Regions from separate parts of the Streptomyces sp. NPDC110618 genome, predicted to be linked through region 4. Evidence: riboswitches for the same ligand, from Rfam matches in the RefSeq annotation. Region 4 holds a riboswitch; each other region holds the start of a gene.

Region 1 (2,189 bases), on a different contig from region 4:
AGCGGGAGGGCTTCGGCCTTCGGCCGTGGGACGGCTTCGGCAGCGGGACGGCTTCGGCAGCGGGGGGCTTTCGGCAAAAGCCCCGCCCCGGTGCGTACGGGGGAACACGCACCGGGGCGGGGAGCCCGTGGGGACGGGGGTGGCCCTCACGGGGCCTCCAGTATGGAGGAGGCCGGTATGAGGGACCTGTCGTCCGGCTATGGGATTACTTGAGGTGCAGCTGCTGACCGGGGTAGATCAGGTCGGCGTCCGCGACGATGTCCTTGTTCAGCTTGTACAGCTTCTGCCAGCCGCCCTTGACGTCGTGCTCCTCGGCGATGGTGCTGAGGGTGTCGCCCTTGACGACCTTGTACTCGCCGTCACCCTTCTTGACCTTCTTGCCGGTCGGGGTGGTCACGGTCGTCTGGGCCTTCTTCTCGGCCTTCTGGGTCTTCTGCGCCGGACGCTCGGCGGTGCGGGAGGCCGGCTGCTCCTCGGTGGCACGCGGCGCGGGGGTGGTGGCGGCGGCGCCGGTGTACGGCGTGCTCGACAGGTTCACACCGCAGTGCGGCCAGGCACCCTTGCCCTGACCGGCGAGCACCTTCTCGGCGATCGCGATCTGCTGGGCCTTGCTGGCCTGGTCGGCGGTGGCGGCGTACTGCGTGCCGCCGTACGCGGCCCAGGTGGAGGCGGAGAACTGCAGACCGCCGTAGTAGCCGTTGCCGGTGTTGATGGACCAGTTGCCGCCGGACTCGCACTGGGCGACGGCGTCCCACTCGGAGGCGGTGGCGGCGGAGGCGTTGCCGGCCGCCATCAGCGGGGCGGCGACGGCGGCGCCGGTGACACCGGCGATGGCGATGGCGCGAGTGGCCTTGGACGGACGACGGTGCTTGCCCTTGCCGGAAAACAGCATGGATCGATCCCCTCACCGACGCCTGCGAGGTGAGCTGTCGGGTTCGGGCCGGTTGAGTTGCCCGGCCGCGCACTCGTGCGGTGCGCGGCTTCACCCCTAGCCGGTGCCGGCGGTCGAGTTGCCTCAACTGCCGGTCCCGGCACTTACCTTGGGTCCCCCGCTCCTGCCTACGGCGCTTGACGCGACGACTGTTCCCGTACGGCCGCTGGCAGGATTCGGCGTTGCGGCAGCCGGGGCTCGTGTTGGCGAGCGGTCCTGACCGTAGACACGCGATCCGCGGAATTTCAAAGACGATCAGGGCTTCTGAGACTCATCCCACACTGTCGCCAAAACGGGCATTCAGCACCAAACGTGACGTCAACTACTGCTGGTTTTCGACCGTTTCGCCCTCAAGATCAAGGGTCTGACCGGGGATGATGTGGTCGGGGTCGGCGCCGATGGTCTCCTTGTTGGCGGCGTAGAGCCCGCGCCATCCGCCGTCCACCGCAAAGGAGTCGGCGATACCCACGAGGCTGTCGCCGTCACGGACGACGTACGAGTCGTCGGCGGCGCTCTCGTCGGCGGGCTCGCCACGGTGGCGGCCGGTACCGGCGCCCGTTTCGGTCTCAATGAGGGCGGAATCACCATCGGTTAGACCGGAGCTGTCCGAGTTGTCACGACCTGGGGTGCCCGTGAGGTCGCCCTCGGCCCCCTGGGAGGGGTTGTTCTCGGACGTGTTCGAGGGGTCGCCAGACTCCGCCGAGTCTGATGATTCCGCATCTTCGGTGGACTTGTCCGACTTGGTGGAGTTGTCTGCACCCTGGGAGTCGGACTCGTTCGCGGAACCGCCGTCGACGGAATCCAGCACATCGGACGAGCCGGACGAGTTGGATGAGTTGGACGAACCATCTGATCTGGATGAATCGGAGTTACCGGGCGAAGCGGACTCACTCTCGTCGACACCCGTGTCGACATCGGCCGCATCCGAGTCGGCCTCAAGACCGGACAGCGGGCCACAGGTCGGCCAGGCGGCGAGACCCTGGTCGGCGAGGATGCGCTCGGCGACGGCTATCTGCTGGGAGCGGCTGGCCTGGTCGGCGCTGGGCGCGTACGTCGTACCGCCGTACTGCTCCCAGTTCTCCTGGGTGACCTGGAGGCCGCCGTAGTAGCCGTTTCCGCTGTCCTCGCTCCAGTAGCCACCGCTCTCGCACTCCGCCACCCGGTCCCAGGTGGTGCCGTCGGCGGCGCTCGCGCCGGATGCGCCGAGCAGCGGGATGGCGATGGCGGAGCCGGTCACTCCGGCCGCGACGAAGAGGGC
Region 2 (2,189 bases), on a different contig from region 4:
AAGTCACCCGTGAGGACGGCGACGGAGTTGCCCCAGCGGGTGTTGGCGCTGGCCACCCCGCGCCTGACCTCGGCCTCGTCCATCACGTCGTCGTGGTACAGCGTCGCCAGGTGGGTGAGCTCCACCACCACGGCCGATGGCACGATGCCCGGCGCGTACTGGTCCCCGAACTGTGCCGCGAGCATCACGAGCAGCGGCCGGAACCGCTTCCCGCCCGCGCGCACGAGGTGCTGGGCGGCCTCCGTGATGAAGGGGACCTCGCTCTTGGTGGCTTCGAGAAGACCCTCCTCGACAGCCGCCAATCCGGCCTGGACATCGGCTTCCAGAGCCTGGTCCCGCACGCTCAGCCCGAACGGCCCGACGACGGTCACGAGGGGTCTCCTGTCTGCTGGTGTCTACCGGTGATTACGCGGTTTGTCGATAGGTCGCTGCCTTCACTCAAGTCAGCGTATCCGGTCAGGTTTCGATCACCGATGCCGCCCGCCCGTCCACGACGGGCGGTATGGGATCACGCCGGTTATGTTTTTGATCACCTGATAAGGACTGATATTCATCGATTTACGTGGAAATCGATTTACTCGGCAGTAGTGGAGCGCGTCTCGAACCGGGGTCGACACGGCTTCGCCCGGGGTGGCTGCGACTCCCTCCGCACCGCACCGCGACCCTGGCCCCCGGGTCACTCAAGGCGATCGCTGCGGCCCGCCCCACAGACGATCACCATGACAACGACGCGCACCACCGCAGAGGTTCCGCGAAAGCGGCTCCACGGAGGCAGTTCCGCGAACGACCCACCAATACAGCCCTATTGAGGCTCCTTAGGCCTATTGCCCGTTTTGCTCACTCTTGCGATTCGGGGTGACGTGACTCACGCGGGCACCCCAGCGGGCGGCACTCCGAAGCGGGCCGAAACCCTTTCCCTGTCGGCGAGTTGACCCTTGGCATACGCAAATCGCAGCCCGCCGCAAACCTCCTGGACGAAGATCAAATCCGTGAATATGTGAATCCGGTACTTGTTTCGGACATGTGCTCTCGCATACGTTCCCGGCCTGTCGGGCGGACGCCGAATCCTGCCGCCGCCCGGCTTCACCCGAGAGAACTTCGTACGGCAGGAGCGGGGGACCCAGGTAAGTCGCCGGGCCGGGCGTCTGCGGACGTGCCGGAACGGCTCGGGGTGAAGTCGCGCGCCTTGAGGGGCGTGCGGCCGGGCAGCTCCCGCCCGAACCCGACAGCTCACCTCGCAGGCGCCGGAGAGGAACTTCGCCATGCCCGCTGCCGCTCAGCGCCGCCCCCGCCGTATCGCCCGCAAGCTCGCCGTCCTCGGCACCGGAGCCGCCGTACTGGCCCTCCCGCTGCTCGGCGCCACCACCGCCTCCGCGGCCACCCCGACCGCCACCACCGCCGCCTCGCTGGGGTACGCCAACAACCTCGACGGCTGGATCCGCGCGTCCCTGCAGGTCATGGCGGACCACGGGATCCCCGGCAGCTACAACGGCATCTACCGCAACATCATCCGGGAGTCCTCCGGAAACCAGTACGCGATCAACAACTGGGATTCCAACGCCGCCGCCGGCACCCCCTCCAAGGGCCTGCTCCAGGTGATCGACCCGACCTTCATGGCGTACCACGTGCCGGGCACCTCCTACGACCCGTACGACCCGGTCGCGAACATCACCGCCGCCTGCAACTACGCGGCCAAGCGCTACGGTTCGATCGACAACGTGTGGGGCGCGTACTAGCAGCCCGGGGGGCGCCCGCTAGGCCGCGGCCCCTTCCCTGAGCAGTCTTTCGAGGACGACGGCGATGCCGTCGTCCTCGTTCGACAGGGTGATCTCGTCGGCCACCGCCTTGAGTTCGGGGTGCGCGTTGGCCATCGCGACGCCGTGCGCGGCCCAGTCGAACATCGGGATGTCGTTCGGCATGTCACCGAAGGCGATCGTCCGCTCCGGGCCCAGGCCGAGGTAGTCCGCGGCCAGGGCGAGCCCCGTCGCCTTGGTGATGCCGCATGGCTGGAGTTCGACGGTCCCCGGCCCCGACATCGTGACGTTCGCCAGCGAACCGACCACCGAGCGCGCCGTCGCCGCCAACTCGTCGTCGGACAGCTCGGGATGGCGCAGCAGCACCTTGCTGATCGGCTCGCACCACAGGTCGTCACGCCGTCCCACCCGCACCGCGGGCAGTGTGGGGTGCGG
Region 3 (2,189 bases), on a different contig from region 4:
CGCGGCCGGGACCCCGGGCAAGCGGTCCGCGCTGCCGGACGCGCGGGTGACGCTCGGCCAGCCCACGCTGCCCGGGCCGGTGGAGGGGCAGGCGAGCGATCTGGTGATCCAGGCCGCGGAGCTGACGCGGATTCGGGCCCGCTTGGAGGAGATGCTCGCCCGGCACACCGGACGCAGCCGGGAGCAGGTGAGCGCCGACATCGAGCGGGAGAAGGTGCTGGACGCGCGGGAGGCCCTGGCGTACGGGCTGGTGGACCGGATCGTGCCGAGTCGCAAGAGCACCACCCCGGGCACGAGGTGAGCCGCGGATGCTGCCGGACCTTCCGCCGCTGCCCGCGCTGACGCGCGCCGAGGCCGAGTTGATCGACCGTTACCTCGACGTGGTCGATCTGCTCGGGCACATCAACCCCACGCGCCGCACCGACACCTACGGCGGGCTGCGGGCCGCCCAGGCACTCGTGTCCCGCGCGACCGAACTGCGTGACGCGCTGGCGCTCATGCATCAGCGCGGTGAGACCGAGCTGCATGCCCCCACGCTGGCGCGTGCGCTGCGCGTGCTGGACGGGGAGCGCCGCACGGCTCGCGTCACGGTTCCTCCGCGCTCGGACAGTTGACGCACGTGAGAGGGGTGCGGGCGGCTCCTCGCCATGTCGAGTCGTCCGGACCTGAGTTGAAACGGACCGAACGACGTACCCACTGTTGGCGTAGTCGCGTGTCCTTTTTCCGGCCCGCCGGGGTTGCGCAACGCGCGTAGCGCCGGAACCGAAAGAGACGTTCCGTGCCTGGTCCGGGCATCCCCCAACGCCTGGACGGTAGTTCGAATGGAGCAGTGTCCACCCGAACGGATGAGTGGTGAGTAACACCACAAATCCCCGGTTCCATTGGGATTTTCGGACATCGGTGAGCCAAGATCCCTGTCTGACGACAAGCCCCCGCCACAGCGGCGGGGCGGTCCGGGCGGACGCCGAGTCCTGCCGCCGCCCGGATGACCGGTCGACAGGAGTGGATCGGCAGGAGTGGAGGACCCAAGCACGACGGGTCGCCGGTGCGGAGTCTCCGCGCACCGAGCAGCCCTTGGGGTGAAGCCGCTCTCAGCGGCCGGGCAACTTCGCCAGCCCGAATCCGACAGGTCATCCTTCACAGGCGGCTGACGAAGGGTTGCGCATGACTGCGCTCAATCGTGTCCCGTCGCTGATGGTCCGGGCCGGTACGGCCTCGGCTCTCACCCTCGCCGCCGTCGGCGGCTCGATCGTGGCTCCCGGCCTCGCCTCCGAGGCGGCCGCTGCCACTCCGGCGTCGAAGGCACTGAAGGTCGCGGCTTCGAAGAAGGGATCCCCCTACAAGTGGGGTGCCGTGGGGCCGCACCGCTTCGACTGCTCCGGGCTCACGCTGTACTCGTACAAGAAGGCGGGCAAGAAGCTGCCTCGTACGGCGGCCCAGCAGTACAACAAGACGCGCCACATCTCCGCCGGCAACCGCAAGGCGGGTGACCTCGTGTTCTTCCACTCGGGGTCGAACGTCTACCACGTCGGTATCTACGCCGGGAAGGGGAAGATCTGGCACGCCCCGAAGACCGGTGACGTGGTGCGGCTGCAGAAGATCTGGACCAAGAGCGTCTGGTACGGCCGGGTGAGCTGACCGGGCGGTTCTCAGGGGCGGCGGCGCCCTGACGCGCCGTCGCCCTGAGGGCTGTTCAGGGGGCTTTGCAGGGACTTCCCTCCCAAGGGACTTCCCAGGGGCCTTCCCAGGGGGACTTTCAGAGGGCTTTCAGGGGGCTTTTCAGGCGTTCCGACGGAGTTTCAGGGCTCCTGCTGCCCCGCCGCGGTGACCGGGCGGGCCGGGACCGTCCAGGGCAGTTCGATGGAGACCGTCTTCCCGCCCTCGCGGGTCGGCCGGACTCTGAGCCGGCCGCCGCACTCGGCGGTGAGCCAGCGGATGATCACCAGTCCGCGGCCGTTGTCCTGCTGGACGGCGGCGGGCAGGCGCCTGGGGAACCGGGGATGACTGTCGGTCACCCCGATGCGCAACTGCTCGTCATGGTGCAACTCGATGTCCACCGTGAAGGTGGGTGACTGACCCAGGGTGTGCTGGACGGCGTTGGTCGCGAGTTCGGAGACGATGAGCCGGATGGTGTCGGCCGCGTCCGTCTCGGCCGGCAGCCCCCATTCCGCGAGGGTGCTGACCACATA
Region 4 (2,189 bases):
TCAGGCACCGGGGCCGGCGCGGCCGCGCGGGCGCCGACTTCGTCGTACGGGAGGCGGAGCTGCTGCGGGAGCTGTGGCGGCGCCGGGAGGCCGCCCGTCCGGCCCTCGACCACGCGGCGCGCGCGACGGCACCACCCGTCCCGGTGGTGGCGGCGCCCTGGCCGATGTACGGGGTCTACGGGCACCCGGCCCAGCCGACCTACCAGCCCTATCCGGCGTACCCGGCCTACAACCCGTACCGCGGTTAGCCGGTGCGGGAATGCCGGAACCGGCAGCCCTGACGTCGGGGGGTTGTCGTCAGGACCGCCGGGGTTCGAAAGAGCGGGCTGATCAGATGGTGAGGCCCTTGCTGCGCAGCCAGGACAGCGGGTCGATGCCGCCGGAGTCGCCGGTGTGGACCTCCATGTGGAGGTGGGCGCCGGTCACGTTGCCGGTCGCGCCGACCCGGCCGATGATGTCGCCGGTGTTGACCTTCTGGCCGACGCTGACGCTGATCGAGGACTGGTGGGCGTACCAGATCTCGGTGCCGTCGTCGAGGGTGAGCACGGTCTTGTAGCCGTACGAGCCCTCGTAGCCCGCCGAGGTGATCGTGCCGCTGTGCACGGCCTTGAGCAGCGTGCCCGTGGGGGCGGCGAAGTCCAGGCCCGTGTGGTAGCCGGAGGACCACATCGAACCGGCCTGGCCGAAGGTCGAGGTGAGGGTGTAGGAGGACAGCGGGAGCGTGTACTCCTTGGCCAGCTTGGCCAGCCGCTCCTCCTCGGCCTTCTTGGCGGCCTCCGCCTCGGCCTTCTCCTTGGCGGCCTTGGCCTTGGCCTCGGCCTCCTTCTCGGCCTTGGCGGCGGCTTCCGCGGCGGCCTTCTCGGCGGCAGCGGCGGCGGCCTGGGCGGCCTTGGTGTCGACCTGGTCCTGCTGCTGCTCGGCCTGGGCGATGATCCGGTTGCGCAGCGCCTCGCCCGCGCCCTCGGTGCCCTGGGCGGTGTCCGCGGCGGTCATGCCGAGCGTGCTGAGCGCGTTCGGGGAGCCCTCGGGGGCCTCGTCGGCCGCGTCGTCGGAGATCAGCGGCAGGTCGGGCATGGTGATCGCGACCGGCGGCTTGCCGGACTGCGCGCTGGCCATGCCGCCCGCGCCGACGGCGGCTATGACGCCGACGCCGAGAACCGTGGAGCTGCGGGCGAGTCCACCGCCGCGCTGCTTGGAGACGCGGTGCCGGCCGCGGACCGGGCGAATGGACTCCGCGGTGGGGTTCCACTCCTCCCAGGGGCCCTCGTCGGTGCGGTGACTGCCGTAGGCGAAGGCATCGTCACTCCGCTGGCTCGGCACGAACGGGGCCGTGGTGGCAGGCCGGTTTGACGCCACGTGGGCGTGCTCCTTTCCTTCCTTCTCGCCTACCGGGTTAGCTGACGGGTTCGGAGCAGGAAGGTCTCCTACGCGCGTATATCCGCCCGGATTTGCCCGGTGGATTACGCCCGATTCACCCCAAGTGGTGGTTCCCCGGTTCCCTTGCGGGATTCGGCGCGTGCGCACGGAGCCGACTCTTGTGACGGCTGGGACGACCGCGCTGCGTTATCGAACGTTAATAGACCCGGGGTGTGGATTCCAAGCTGTTCCGCTTGATCATTACGGAATCCGGCGGGGACTTTCGGGTCACCAGCGGTCCAAATCGGGCGAGTTGACCAGGACTCAGTCGGCGCGCCGCCACTGACGGTGTGTCAGTTGTTATGCGGAGGGCTTCCATCCGATCACGCGTGGTGACAATGGCACACGGAGGTACAGACGCACCGAGGGCCGGAACCCTTTCGGATTCCGGCCCTCGGCCTTCAGTAGCGGGGACAGGATTTGAACCTGCGACCTCTGGGTTATGAGCCCAGCGAGCTACCGAGCTGCTCCACCCCGCGTCGGTGAAACCAGTGTACGTCATCCACGGGATGCGAAGCACACGCATTTATTCAGGCCCTACAAGTGCGGCGATCACGGCGGTGACCTGCGCCCCCACCCCGCTCCCTCATCCCCCGTGGGTCAGGGTCTCCCAGGCCACGAAGAGGTCGTTCGTACCGGCCGGGCGGGTCCTCTCGGCGAGCTTCCGCGTCGCGGGGCCGCCGATGCCGCGGTGGACCGCGATCTCCAGGACGGGCCCGAGCTTCCCCTCGACCTCGCCGCCGCACAGCCAGGCAGGGGCGCGCCCGCTGTTC

Evidence for each region. A riboswitch is a leader RNA that binds a small molecule or an ion and turns the genes downstream of it on or off. The one in region 4 is predicted to bind cyclic di-AMP.
Region 1: it holds a riboswitch for cyclic di-AMP, as region 4 does, so the genes downstream of both, ACZ7L7_RS22615 (transglycosylase family protein) here and ACZ7L7_RS36095 (M23 family metallopeptidase) in region 4, are expected to answer to the same signal.
Region 2: it holds a riboswitch for cyclic di-AMP, as region 4 does, so the genes downstream of both, ACZ7L7_RS09115 (transglycosylase SLT domain-containing protein) here and ACZ7L7_RS36095 (M23 family metallopeptidase) in region 4, are expected to answer to the same signal.
Region 3: it holds a riboswitch for cyclic di-AMP, as region 4 does, so the genes downstream of both, ACZ7L7_RS28525 (C40 family peptidase) here and ACZ7L7_RS36095 (M23 family metallopeptidase) in region 4, are expected to answer to the same signal.

The regions. Positions count from the first base shown of each region.
Region 1 is NZ_JBVKBN010000013.1:96,292-98,480, forward strand. Features, by position in the region: gene ACZ7L7_RS22615 (transglycosylase family protein) at 206-892, opposite strand; cyclic di-AMP (ydaO/yuaA leader) riboswitch at 897-1,077, opposite strand; gene ACZ7L7_RS22620 (transglycosylase family protein) at 1,254-2,189, opposite strand, start outside.
Region 2 is NZ_JBVKBN010000004.1:74,595-76,783, reverse strand. Features, by position in the region: gene ACZ7L7_RS09120 (polyprenyl synthetase family protein) at 1-371, opposite strand, end outside; cyclic di-AMP (ydaO/yuaA leader) riboswitch at 1,065-1,259, shown strand; gene ACZ7L7_RS09115 (transglycosylase SLT domain-containing protein) at 1,263-1,736, shown strand; gene ACZ7L7_RS09110 (HAD family hydrolase) at 1,755-2,189, opposite strand, start outside.
Region 3 is NZ_JBVKBN010000019.1:124,504-126,692, reverse strand. Features, by position in the region: gene ACZ7L7_RS28535 (ATP-dependent Clp protease proteolytic subunit) at 1-301, shown strand, start outside; gene ACZ7L7_RS28530 (hypothetical protein) at 309-614, shown strand; cyclic di-AMP (ydaO/yuaA leader) riboswitch at 966-1,161, shown strand; gene ACZ7L7_RS28525 (C40 family peptidase) at 1,165-1,638, shown strand; gene ACZ7L7_RS28520 (ATP-binding protein) at 1,800-2,189, opposite strand, start outside.
Region 4 is NZ_JBVKBN010000037.1:24,188-26,376, reverse strand. Features, by position in the region: gene ACZ7L7_RS36100 (PrsW family intramembrane metalloprotease) at 1-248, shown strand, start outside; gene ACZ7L7_RS36095 (M23 family metallopeptidase) at 331-1,356, opposite strand; cyclic di-AMP (ydaO/yuaA leader) riboswitch at 1,368-1,525, opposite strand; tRNA gene ACZ7L7_RS36090 (tRNA-Met) at 1,822-1,895, opposite strand; gene ACZ7L7_RS36085 (alginate lyase family protein) at 2,003-2,189, opposite strand, start outside.